Regions from separate parts of the Paraburkholderia yinzeri genome, predicted to be linked through region 2. Evidence: predicted binding sites of a transcription regulator. Region 2 holds the regulator's gene; each other region holds the start of a gene.
The links. Region 2 encodes LexA, which represses DNA repair genes until DNA is damaged. Its sites were predicted from a motif close to ACTGTATNNNNATACAGT; they were not measured.
Positions count from the first base shown of each region.

Region 1 (4,087 bases), 250 kb from region 2:
CGACGTCGCCCCCCTGGTGCAGATTGCTGTAGCCGCCCCAGGCACGCGCCCAGGCCGCCGGCACGGATTCGTCTCCCGTCAGCAGCGATTGTTCGCCTTGGCGATCGTGGAACGTGTCGATCTGCAGGAGTCCCAATTGCCGTGCGACGCTGGGCGCTTCCGTATAGAGCGGCACCTCCGGCCGATAGACCGGCACGGCGGACGTGTCGGAGCCGGCGTTCTCGACGGCTTCGGTGATCGGCGCGGGCGTGCCTTCCGCCGGCGTGATCTGCGGCCCGGCCGGAGGCGGTACCGTGGGTGATGTCGACGATGTCGGCGGAGGCGTCTCCGTCGTCGGCGGTGCGATCGTATTGCGCAGATACCAGTTTTCGCCGCTGCCGGCCGTCACGCCGCCCTTCACGAGGTAATAGGCATAGGCACCGGCCTCAACCGTGCCTCCCGACAGCGTGAACGTGCCCGCGTTCGTCGTCGCGCCATTCGTGGCCTGCACGACCTCGATGCCGTCGCTGACCGTCTGCGCGCCGGGTCCGTTCACGTTCGTGACCTTCAACGTGTTCGTGCCGCTCGCGTTTCCGCCGCTGACGATCAACCGGTCCGAAGCGGCGCCGTCGCCGGCCAGGTAAGTGTTGAGCGCGATCGTCGCGTTCTGGCCGATGTAGTTGCCCACGACGGTCAGCGTGTTGCCCACGCCGCTGCCGCCCAGTTGCACGAGTCCCGCGTTGGTGAGGTTGCCGTCGATCTGGAAGTTGCCGGTCGTGCCGCTCGCAAGGCTCGCGAGCGCGTTGGCGACCGAGATCGTGCCTTCGTTCGTCACGTTGCCTGTCACGCTGCCGTAGCCGCCGAGCGTCGCACCCGACGCGACGAGCACCGGCCCGCCGCCTGCGAGCGACGGCGGATCGCTGCTGCCGTCGCCGACGATCAGCGTGCCCTCGTCGACATTCGTGCCGCCTGTGTAGCTGTCCGTACCATTGAGCGTCAGCGTGCCGGAGCCGATCTTGGTCAGCGCTCCCGCGCCCGTGATGTTTTGCGCGATCGTCGAGTCGTAGCTCTGCGTGTCGATCGTGCCGTTGTTCGACGTGATCGATATCGCGCGGCTTGCCGCGAGATCGAAGGCGCTGCCGAACTGCAGCGTGCCGCCGTTGAAGGTCAGCCCGCCCGACGAAGTGCCGAGCGCGTTGTCGGCCGCAACCGAGAGCGTGCCCTCCGTGATCGTCGTGCCGCCCGAATACGTGTTGCCGCCAGAGGCGGAAGGCGCGAGCGTCAGCGTGCCAACGCCGGTTTTCTCCACCGCGCCCGTGCCGCCAATGAGGCCTGTGTAGGTGCCCGCGCTGTCCTGCTGGAAGCGCACGAGCCCGTTGTCGGTCACGGAGAGCGGCAGGTTCGAGGCATTCGCCTGCAGCGTCGCGCCGCTGTTGACCGTGGCGACGACCGTTGCGGTGGTCGTGCCGAGCGTGCCGGTCAGGTTCAGCGTGCCGCTTTGCACGAGTGCGGTCGAGAACGTGCCCGTACCGGCCCAGGTCCAACTGTCGCCTTCCATCGTCAGGCTCTGGTAGTTCACGAACGCGTTCGACGCGGTGCCCGTGCCCTGCAGCAGCACGGCGTTGTTGCCGCCGCCGCCGTTGGCTATGCCAACGATCTGAGAACCGGTCTGCAGGATCAGCGTGTCGTTGCCGTTGCCGTTCTGGATCGCGGTGCCGCCGCCGCCTTCGATCAGGCCGGCATTGGTGATCGTAGTGCTGCCGTTGGTCGAGCGCACGCCGATCCCGCTGTTGCTGATGATCTGGCCGCCGGCCTCGTTGGTGATCGTCGCGGTAAACGAACTGCCGACCGTGTTGGACACGACCGCGTCGACGTTGCCGCTGCTCGATGCGGTGCCGGTGGTCTGGATCGTGCCGCTGTTGATCAGCGTGTCGTTGTTGCCCTGCATGTAGACGGCGGTACCGTCTTTGCCCGACGCCGTCAGCGTGCCGCTGTTGCTGATGGTGCCGCTGCCGCCCAGCAGCGAGGCCGTGCGAGCGTTGCTGCCCGAGGTCGTGACCGTTCCCGTGTTGATGAGCGTATTGCCCGACGCACCGGTGTTGCTTTGTCCCCAAGCGGCCGTCATGCCATACGAGTTGCTGCCGCTCGTCGTGATCTTGCCGTTGTTGATGAGCGTGTTGTTGTTGCCGTTTGCCGCGATGCCGTCGTTGTAGGCGCCCGTCGTGGAGATCACGCCCGTTGCGCCGTTGGTGATCGTGTTGCCGTTGTTCATGCCGATCAGCATCGCGCCGCGGTTCGCCACCCCCGTACCGTTGCCGGAGAGCGCAAGCGTGCCGCTGTTCGTAATTGCGCTGGAGGTGTCCACGGAGAACGGCGTGGGTGTGCTCGAGAGCGTATAGCTACCCGTCGCTCCCTGCGCGATGTCGAGGGTGACGCCGGTGCTGCCGCTTGCGGCGACGACCGAAGGAATGCCCGCGCCCGTGCAGGTCACGGTCGTATTGCTGGGCGGCGCCGTTGCATTACAGGCCGCGTGGCCCGCGGCCGGCGCCGCACCCGTCAGGATTGCCAATCCTCCCAAACGCAACTTCCACGCTTTGTTTTTCATGGTCTGTTTGCCTTTTTAGTGAAACTGGCTGCACAAACGAGCTGCAAGCGGGCGCGTGATTCGCGTTATAGCACCGATCTCAAAAATGGCTCCGGCTGTCGTTCCTGGTCTCTCGTCATTCCGGTCTCCCCCAGGGCGTGCGTGGGTGCTCCTGCATCCACTTTCCCAAATCCCATGAAATACTGTATAAATATACAGGTTATGGCGTGCTACGGCGCCAGGTAGCCATCCCGTCATGCCCCCTTTTTCTGGCCGGGCAGGGGGATCTATTTCCCTTTTGATCTGAGCCTTTTTGACCGAGCGCACTCATGGCAGCAGCACTCCAGCTTGCGGCGACACATCTGCCGTCCCGGCTGCAAAGCCGGATCTGGCAAGGCGATCAGCTTGCGCACGCGAGCGAGCGCACGGTGCGAAGCGGTCACGCCGCGCTCGATGCGCTCCTGCCCGGTGCGGGCTGGCCCGCGGGCAGCCTGACCGAGCTGCTCGTCGAGCAGGGCGGCATCGGCGAGATGCGGCTCGTCGCCCCCGCGCTGCGCACGCTGACGGCCACGGCCAGCCAGCACGTGCTCTTCGTCGCGCCGCCGTGGCAGCCGTATGCGTGCGCGCTCAAGACTTGGGGTCTCGCGCTCGATCGCGTGATCTGGGTGCGCGCGGGCGAAGCCGAGGCGCCCTGGGTCGCCGAGCAGGCGCTGCGTCAGGAGGGCGTTGGCGCGGTGCTGCTCTGGCAGGCGAAGGCGCGTGCCGACGCGGTGCGGCGCCTGCAGGTCGCCGCCCAGGATTCGCGCACGCTCGCGTTCCTGATCCGGCCGCCCGCCGCGCGCAACCAGTCGTCGCCGGCGCCGCTGCGCATGGTCTGCACGCCGGTGCCGCCGCCTGTCGACGCGAATCTCAACCGGCGCCAGTGGATGCAGCTTACCGCCGTGTCCGTCGATATCTTCAAACGCCGCGGGCCGCCGCCCGCCCAGCCACTCGTCGTTACGCTGCCGCTGCAGGATGCCGTGCTGCCCCCCACGGGGCCGGCATCTGTCATGCCGCCGCCCGGGGTCAATCATGTTGTGGATCGCCGTTACCTTGCCGCTTTTGCCGCTGGAGGCCGTGAAGCCGCCGCTCCTGTCGGACCCGGTATCGCCTCGTCGTCCTGATGCGCCGCCGCAGGACGCGCGCTGCTACGCGCTGGCGGATTCCCTGCGTGTCCTGATCCCCGATCTCGATGCCTTGCGCTTCGGCGTAGACGCGGGCAGCACGCGCGCCCATGCGCTTGCCCTCGCGCCGGGCCTCGTGCTGCTCGCGCCCGATCCGTCACGCGAGAGCCGCGCGGTCGAGGCGCTCGCGCTCGCGCTGCTCGCCTACACGCCGAAGGTGTCGTTCGCGCCTTCGCATACGCTGCTGCTGGAGGTGGGTTCCGGGCTGCGCCTCTTTGGCGGCGTGCGCGCGCTGCTCGCAAAGGTGGCGGCGACGGTGGCCGGCTGCGGCCACGCCGCCCGCATTGCCTGTGCGCCCACC
Region 1 is NZ_JBFOCJ010000001.1:1,986,041-1,990,127, forward strand. It holds gene WJ542_RS09535 (autotransporter outer membrane beta-barrel domain-containing protein) at 1-2,584, opposite strand, end outside; gene imuA (translesion DNA synthesis-associated protein ImuA) at 2,893-3,726, shown strand; gene WJ542_RS09545 (Y-family DNA polymerase) at 3,635-4,087, shown strand, end outside.
Region 1: the regulator LexA is predicted to act here: its motif matches at 2,766-2,783, upstream of imuA (translesion DNA synthesis-associated protein ImuA).

Region 2 (4,087 bases):
GGGCAGCACGACGCGGCGAAACGTGAGCCAACGCGAGGCACCGAGGCAGGCGGCGGCCTCTTCCTGTTCGCGCTCGAAATCCTCCAGCACGGGCTGCACGGTGCGCACGACGAACGGCAGGCCGATGAACGTCAACGCCACGAGCACGCCGAGCGGCGTGAACGCGACCTTGAGGCCGAGCGGCTCGAGAAATTGCCCGATCCAGCCATTGCCCGCATAGACGGCCGCGAGCGAAATGCCCGCCACGGAGGTGGGCAGTGCAAACGGCAGATCGACGAGCGCATCGACGATGCGCTTGAACGGAAATGGATAGCGCACGAGCACCCACGCGAGCAAAAAACCGAACACCGCGTTGATGAGCGCCCCACCCAGCGCCGAGAGGAACGTGAGCCGGTACGACGCGATCACGCGCGGCGACGCCACGGCGCGCACGAACTGCCCCCAGTCGAGCGTCGCGGTCTTGAGGAAAGTGGACGCAAGCGGGATCAGCACCACGAGACTCAGGTAAGCCACCGTAATGCCGAGCGTAAGGCCGAATCCCGGCAGCGCACTCGGCTTGCGTAATCGAAACGTCGTCATGCTCGTGGCTCTTTCAGATTGCTGCGGCGCCATGCGCCAAAAAGCGCGCCTTCGAGGCGTGCTCGTCGATGACCGCAAAATGCGGCCGCGGCGTTTGCATCACGGCCACATCACTGCGGCGCGTAGATCGAATCGAACACGCCGCCGTCCGCGAAATGGGTCTTCTGCGCATTCGCCCAGCCGCCGAAGGTGTCTTCGACCGTGTACAGCTTCAGCTTCGGAAACTTCGCCGTGAGATTCGCCGGCACCTTGTCCGAACGCGGGCGGTAGAAGTTCTTCGCCGCAATTTCCTGGCCCTCCTCCGAATAGAGGAACTGCAGATAGGCCTCGGCCACCTTGCGCGTGCCGTGCTTGTCCACCACCTTGTCGACCACGGCAACGGGCGGCTCGGCCAGAATGCTTGCCGACGGCACCACGATCTCGAACTTGTCGGGCCCGAACTCCTTGAGCGAAAGAAACGCTTCGTTCTCCCATGCAATCAGCACATCGCCAATGCCGCGCTGCACGAAGCTCGTCGTCGCGCCGCGCGCGCCCGAGTCGAGCACGCCCGCATTCTTGTAGAGCTTCGTGACGAACGCCTTCGCCGTCGCCTCATTGCCGCCCGGCTGGTGCAGCGCATACGCCCAGGCGGCGAGATAGTTCCATCGCGCGCCGCCCGAAGTCTTCGGATTCGGCGTAACAATCGAAACACCCGGCTTCACGAGGTCGCCCCAGTCCTTGATGTGCCTGGGATTGCCCTTGCGCACGAGGAACACGATGGTGGAGGTATACGGCGAGGCGTTGTCGGGCAGGCGCTTTTGCCAGTCGGCGGCGACGAGGCCCTTCTTCGCAAGGGCGTCGATGTCGTAAGCGAGCGCGAGCGTGACGACGTCGGCCTGCAGCCCGTCGAGCACCGAGCGCGCCTGCGCGCCGGAGCCGCCGTGCGACTGCCTGATCGTGACCGTCTCGCCGGTCTTCGCCTTCCATTCCTTGATGAAGGCGCTATTGATGTCCTGGTAGAGCTCGCGTGTCGGGTCGTAGGAAACGTTCAGGAGCGAAGTCTCCGCGTGGGCAACCGGCATCAGCATAGCCATGCCGACCAGCGGCACCGCACCGATCAGGAGTCTTGCAGCCAGCGTCCTGAACCAGCCATTTTTTCCCGCGTTCCCCGTATTCCCACTACGCATCCGCTTTCTCCGTGTTGTCGTGCGTGATTGCAGCTAACGATGCAGCGGAGTCTAACAATTTGCTTAAATGAGTAAAAATGATGTTTTCTTATTCTTTCATATCCAATTGTGCTAAGGAAAGCTGACCGGACCTCATAACGCTGCTGTCGTCCTGGCAGATGCGGGATTTGCACGTTCCGGCGCCGGCCGAACGAAGAACTTCAAGTAACACTTGAAAAGCGTCGAATACTGTATAAAAATACAGTCACCTGTCTATCCATACAGTGGCGCCATGACCAAACTCACCGCACGACAGCAGCAGGTTTTCGATCTGATCCGGCGCGCGATCGAGCGCACGGGCTTCCCGCCCACCCGCGCCGAAATCGCGGCCGAACTCGGCTTCAGCTCCGCGAACTCCGCCGAGGAGCATCTGCGCGCGCTGGCGCGCAAGGGCGTGATCGAACTGGCCGCCGGCGCGTCGCGCGGTATCCGTCTCATGCCGGGTCCGGACGACCTCCCGCACCAGTTCACGCTGCCGCACGCCAGCATCATGCAGCTTTCGCTGCCGCTCGTCGGCCGCGTGGCAGCCGGCAGCCCGATCCTCGCGCAGGAGCACATCTCGCAGCACTACGCGTGCGACCCCGCGCTCTTCTCGAGCAAGCCCGACTACCTCCTGAAGGTGCGCGGCCTGTCGATGCGCGACGCCGGCATCCTCGACGGCGACCTGCTCGCGGTGCAAAAGAAAAGCGAAGCGAAAGACGGCCAGATCATCGTGGCGCGCCTTGGCGACGACGTCACCGTCAAACGCCTGAAGCGCCGGCCGAACGGCCTCGAACTGATTGCCGAAAACCCCGACTACGAGAACATCTTCGTCGAGGCCAGCAGCGCCGAATTTGCGCTGGAAGGCATCGCAGTCGGGCTGATCCGCCCCACCGAATTCTGATAATCCGAACACTGTCTGGAGGGAGTTATGGAACGTCTTGCCCGTCTGCTGCCCTTTCGTCAATTTGGCCGCCTGCGCCATCTGCGCGGCCTCGCCGACTGCGCCGCGCGCAATGCGCGCGCAACGGCCGCCGCCTTGTCCGGTTCGCTCTTCGAGGCAGCGGATTATGAGTCCGCCGCCGGTGCGGCCGCGACTCCGGTCGACCTTCCATCGTTGCCATCCGCACAGCCCGCATTCGCGCGCGTTTCGCTCAACAGCGGCCTGAATCACGCCGAGCCGGATCGCCGCGCGCCGGTGCGCGTCTATCACGGCCCCTCGCGGCTGATCATGGTGGGAACCATGGATGCGGTGTGCCGCATGATCGACCGCTGCATCGCCGAACAGGCCGACCCGGCGGCGCTCGCCCGGTAACACAGGGCGCGTGAAGGCGGTGGGGGAAGGTCCGGCAAGAAGCTTCGGGATCGTTTCGGCGCCGGCGCGGTCAACAGGACGTGTCCCATCACTCCCGACCTGAATGATGACCGAATCCGCTTCGAACAAACGCTGGATCAAACCCGTCGCCGTCGTGCTCGTCGCGCTGGCGCTCGTCGCCGCGCTGGGCTACGGCTATGCGTCGCCCTATGTCGCGCTGGATCGGCTGAAGGCCGCCGCCGATGCGCGCGATGCGGCCACGCTCAGCGAATATGTCGACTACCCGGCTTTGCGCGCGAGTTTGAAGCAGCAGGTTGGCAAACTGCTTCAGCGGCGCATCGCGGCGCAGCACAGCAGTAACCCGTTGCTGCTGTTCGGCGCCGTGATTGGCGCGGCCCTCATCGGCCCGCTCGTGGACGCGTATGCGACACCGGACGGCGTCGCCGCGCTGCTCAATGGCATGCCGCCCACCGGAAAGCCGGGCGAGCAGCCGCCCCAGGCAGGCAATCCCGCTGCGGCACCGGCTCCTGCGCCCGCCAATCCGCCCGCCCCGACGCCTCCGGCCGCCCCGGCTGAAAACGCGCAGCCGGCGCCACGGCCTCAGACCACGGCCGGCTACCGCAGCCTCGATGAATTCGTCGTGACCTGGCAGCGCAGCGCGAGCGGCGAGCGTTACGCCGCCGTCCTGCAACGCCATGGCCTGTTTTCGTGGAAGCTCGCGGCGGTCGAATTGAACGACCCGGCCGATACGAACAGCGACCAATAGCGGCGAATCGCACCGCTATTGGCGGCACTCAGGCGGCACTCAAGCCGCCTCCTGCGCCTGCTGCTTTTGCTCCGCAGCCGAAGAACACGCTACGAGGATGCTGCACGACACGCGGTCGAGCAGCAGCGTATTGCCCGCCCCCATCCACCAGCGCGAGAGACCGGTGCGGCAGCGGTGCCCCACCACCACCAGATCGACGTGCAGTTCGTTGGCCAGATTCGCGATCTCGTCGATAGGATGGCC
Region 2 is NZ_JBFOCJ010000001.1:2,233,852-2,237,938, reverse strand. It holds gene cysT (sulfate ABC transporter permease subunit CysT) at 1-579, opposite strand, end outside; gene WJ542_RS10680 (sulfate ABC transporter substrate-binding protein) at 690-1,745, opposite strand; gene lexA (transcriptional repressor LexA) at 2,017-2,667, shown strand; gene WJ542_RS10670 (hypothetical protein) at 2,695-3,078, shown strand; gene WJ542_RS10665 (DUF2939 domain-containing protein) at 3,185-3,844, shown strand; gene WJ542_RS10660 (universal stress protein) at 3,884-4,087, opposite strand, start outside.

Region 3 (4,087 bases), 350 kb from region 2:
CGAGAACGCGGTGCACCGCATGCTGACGGGCGGCCAGTATGCCTGGGCAAAGCGCACGCTCGACAAGGAATTTCCCGAAGTCGTGTCGATCCTGATGCGGCAAGCGAGCGAGTTCGGTTTCGGTTTCGCCTCGCGCCCCGAATGGACGCCTGAGGAGCTGGCCAAGCAGTGCCGCGAATGGGCGGCGGCAATCGTGGACGAGGCGCAGGGCGAGCAGGTGCTGATCGATCCGCTCGCGGCGCAGATCAAGTCGTCCGTGCAGGACATGCAGACGCTGGAAGAGCAGATGCAGACGCCGGCCTGGCGTCTCTCGGAGTCGCTGCGCCAGCGTATCTACGAGGCGAAGATCGGCTGCGAGACGAGCTCGGGCAGCACGGCGCGCGAGCGCCTCGGTGAGCTGCGCGGCCTGTTGCGGCTCGCGATCACGCATGGCGTGTTCCAGAAGCAGGAGGCGCAGCAGATCATGGAGTACCTGCGGCTGCTCAAGCCTGAAATCTTCGTCGAGGAACCCGACGACATCTTCACGCGCCTCGCCGCGTGGCTGCGCAACTTCTTCGTGCCGCCGCAGCGCAGCCAGCCGCGCCGCCAGTCGAATTGAGGAGGGCGTCTGACCGCGGGGCGTCCAACTACCGGCGCCCCGAGCGGCCACCCTCGCCCGCCTAATCCCACATCTTCCTGAGCTTCGCACCGATCTCGATCTTCGCCTGCGCGGCGGCGGCAAGGCCGGCCGCGCTCGGCGGCGCGACGGCGGGCGCGGGCGGCCACGCGCGCGACTCGAAGAGCGGCAGCGCCGCCGCTGCAATGAAGCGCGTGCGCGAAGCCCATATGTGACGGTCGCCCGAGGCGGTCTGGTTGTGGACGTAGAAGCGCTGCGGCACGACGATGTGCAGATCCTCTTTCGCACGCGTCATCGCCACGTAGAGCAGGCGACGTTCCTCTTCCAGTTCTTCGTCGCTGCCCGCGCCGAGATCGGACGGGATGCAGCCATCCACGCCGTTGAGCACGAACACGTTGCGCCACTCCTGCCCTTTCGCGGAGTGGATCGTCGAGAGGATCAGGTAGTCCTCGTCGAGCAGTGGATTGGCCGATTCCGCGCTCGTGGCGTCGGGCGGATCGAGCGTAAGTTCCGTCAGAAAGCGCTCGCGCGAGGCATAGGTGCTCGCGATGCTCTCCATCTGCAGCAGATCCGCGAGGCGCACGGCCGCGTCCTCGTGGTTGCGCTCGAGGTGCGGCTCGTACCAGCGGCGTACGCGCTCGAACTCGGCGGGCCACGGCGTCGCGCGCCGGCCGATATCCTCGATCAGCGCGGCGAAAGCGGCCCAGTCCTCGGCGGCGCGCGGCGGCGGCGCAAACGCCGCGAGCGCTTCGGCCGCGCGATACGCGCCCGTGCAGGCCGCGACCTGGTCGAGCAGCCGCGCGGCCGTCGCGGGCCCGACGCCCGGCAACAACTGGGCGACCCGAAAACCCGCCACGCGGTCGAGCGGATTCTCCGCCCAGCGCAGCACCGCGAGCACGTCCTTGACGTGCGCGGCATCGAGAAAGCGCAGTCCGCCGAACTTCACGAACGGGATGTTGCGCCGCGCGAGTTCGATTTCGAGCGCCGCGCTGTGGTGAGCGGCGCGAAACAGCACGGCTTGCTGCTTGAGCTTCATGCCCGTCTCGCGCGCCTCCAGAATCTGTTCGACGACGTAGCGCGCCTGAGTGGCCTCGTCGGCGACCGTCACGAGGCGCGGACGCTGCGCCGAGGGCCGGTCGCTCCAGAGATTCTTCGTGAAGCGCTCGCGCGCGGCATCGATCACGGCATTCGACGCGGCGAGGATGGGCTGCGTCGAGCGATAGTTGCGCTCGAGCGTGACCTGGCGCGCGGGCGGATCGAACTGCGCGGGGAAATCGAGGATGTTGCGCACTGTCGCGCCGCGAAACGAGTAGATGGCCTGGGCGTCGTCGCCGACCACCGTGAGGCCGCGTCCGTCGGGTTTGAGCGCGAGCAGGATGGCGGCCTGCAGGCGGTTGGTGTCCTGGTACTCGTCCACGAGCACGTGATCGAAGCGGCCCGCCAGATCGGCGGCAAGCGAGGGCTCCGCGGCCATGTGCGCCCAGTAGAGCAGCAGGTCGTCGTAGTCGAGCACGCTCTGCTTCTGCTTCGCATCGACGTAGGCCGCAAAGAGCGCCTTCAATTGCGGCTCCCACTCGAGGCACCACGAAAACGAGCGGTTCAGCACGTTCACGAGCGTGTCGCCGGTGTTGACGACGCGCGAATAGATGGCGAGGCAGGTGTTCTTCGACGGAAAGCGCCGCTCTTTCGCCGAGAGACCCAACTCGTGGCGCACGAGGTTCATCAGGTCGGCGGAATCCTCGCGGTCGTTGATCGTGAAGGCCGGCGAAAGGCCGATCTGCTCGGCGTATTCGCGCAACAGGCGCGCGCCGACGCCGTGAAACGTGCCCGCCCACGTGAGTCCCTGCGCGAGCGCGGCCGCCGCGCCCGGCACGCCCGCGGCGATGCGGCCCACTCGGCGTTTCATTTCCTCGGCCGCGCGGCGTGAGAACGTGAGAAGCAGGATGCGATGCGGATCGGCGCCGTTGACGACAAGATGCGCGACGCGATGCGCGAGCGTATTGGTCTTGCCCGACCCCGCGCCGGCAATCACGAGGAGCGGCGGGGGCAGCGTCGCGCCGGGCGCGAAACCGTCCGGGCCGCCATGCTCGACAGCCGCCCGCTGGGCGTCGTTGAGCTTCGAGAGCCAGTTGGCAACCTCAGTGGAAACTGCGGTGGCAACGACATCGCTCGCGGCGGGGTTTTCGACTACGCTGGACACGGCAGTGGGCGTCTGGAAACAAGGGGCGACGCATACTGTATATCCATACACCCCACGCCGGCAAGCACCGATCCTGATGCGATCTGGCAGTATTCAGGCTCAAAGCCTCCCGTTGGCCCCATCCTCCGCATGCCGTATGATGCGAACCCTTCGAATGCATCCTCCCGCGCCCCGAGCCGACCTCGCCATGCCCAATCTCGATTTCACGTTGACCGGCGAATTCGTCGAACTGCACAACCTCCTGAAGATCACGGGGCTCGCCGACAGCGGCGGCTCGGCCAAGCAGATCGTCGCTTCGGGGGCGGTGAAGGTGGACGGAGAGGTCGAACTGCGCAAGACCTGCAAGGTCCGCGCGGGCCAGGTCGTGCTGCTGGGCGACACGCGCATCGCGATCCGCGAAGCGGAATGAAAGAAAATGCACCAGAAGTGGGCTTCGTGATCGACAATAGGGCTAACCCGCAATAAGCTGTCGATTCCGACAGAACGCCCGATAAAACGCTAAAACGCCGCGCGGCGCGACTCTTCGCGCCGCTTGTCTTTTATGACCCGACCGACGCTCTCCGCGCGCGCCATCGCGCCGCCCACGCTTTCCCGCCACGCCGCCGACACCGCGCGCCTCGCCGCCCCGCTCGCCATCGCCCAGCTTTCGCAGATGGCCATGAGCGTGACCGACACCGTGCTGCTCGGCTCGCTCGGCGCGGATGCGCTTGCGGCGGGCGGGCTCGGCGCGAACCTGTTCTTCGTCGTCGTGACGGTGCTGCAGGGTGTGCTGACTTCGGTAAGCGTGAGCGTCGCCCAGGCGCGCGGCGCGCAGAACGATCAGGACGTGCCGCATATCTACTGGACCGGCTTCGCGCTCGCGCTGCTGCTCTCGCTGCCCGCGTTCGCGCTGCTCTCGTTTGCGGGCCCCATCCTGCTCAGACTTGGCGAACCGCCGCTCCTCGCGCAGCACGTTGGCGACTACGCGGCCGTGCTGCGCTGGGGCGCGCCCGCGAGCCTGATCGCCGTGGGGCTCCTGCGCTCGTTCCTGCCGGCCATCGGCGCCGCGAAGCGCCTCCTGTGGGTGTCGCTCGCGTGCGTGTTCGTCAACGGCTTCCTCAACTACGGGCTGATCCACGGCGCGTGGGGACTGCCGCACCTCGGCTTCCTCGGCTCGGCAACGGCGACCGCCATCACGATCTGGCTCACCGCCATCGTCCTGATGGCGCTCCTGCACCTGCGGCCCTCGCATCAGCATTTCGTCGCCGCGCGGCGGCCCACGGGGCCCATGA
Region 3 is NZ_JBFOCJ010000001.1:1,884,383-1,888,469, reverse strand. It holds gene WJ542_RS09035 (DUF4088 family protein) at 1-598, shown strand, start outside; gene WJ542_RS09030 (ATP-dependent helicase) at 660-2,816, opposite strand; gene WJ542_RS09025 (RNA-binding S4 domain-containing protein) at 3,004-3,225, shown strand; gene WJ542_RS09020 (MATE family efflux transporter) at 3,358-4,087, shown strand, end outside.
Region 3: the regulator LexA is predicted to act here: its motif matches at 2,851-2,868, upstream of WJ542_RS09030 (ATP-dependent helicase).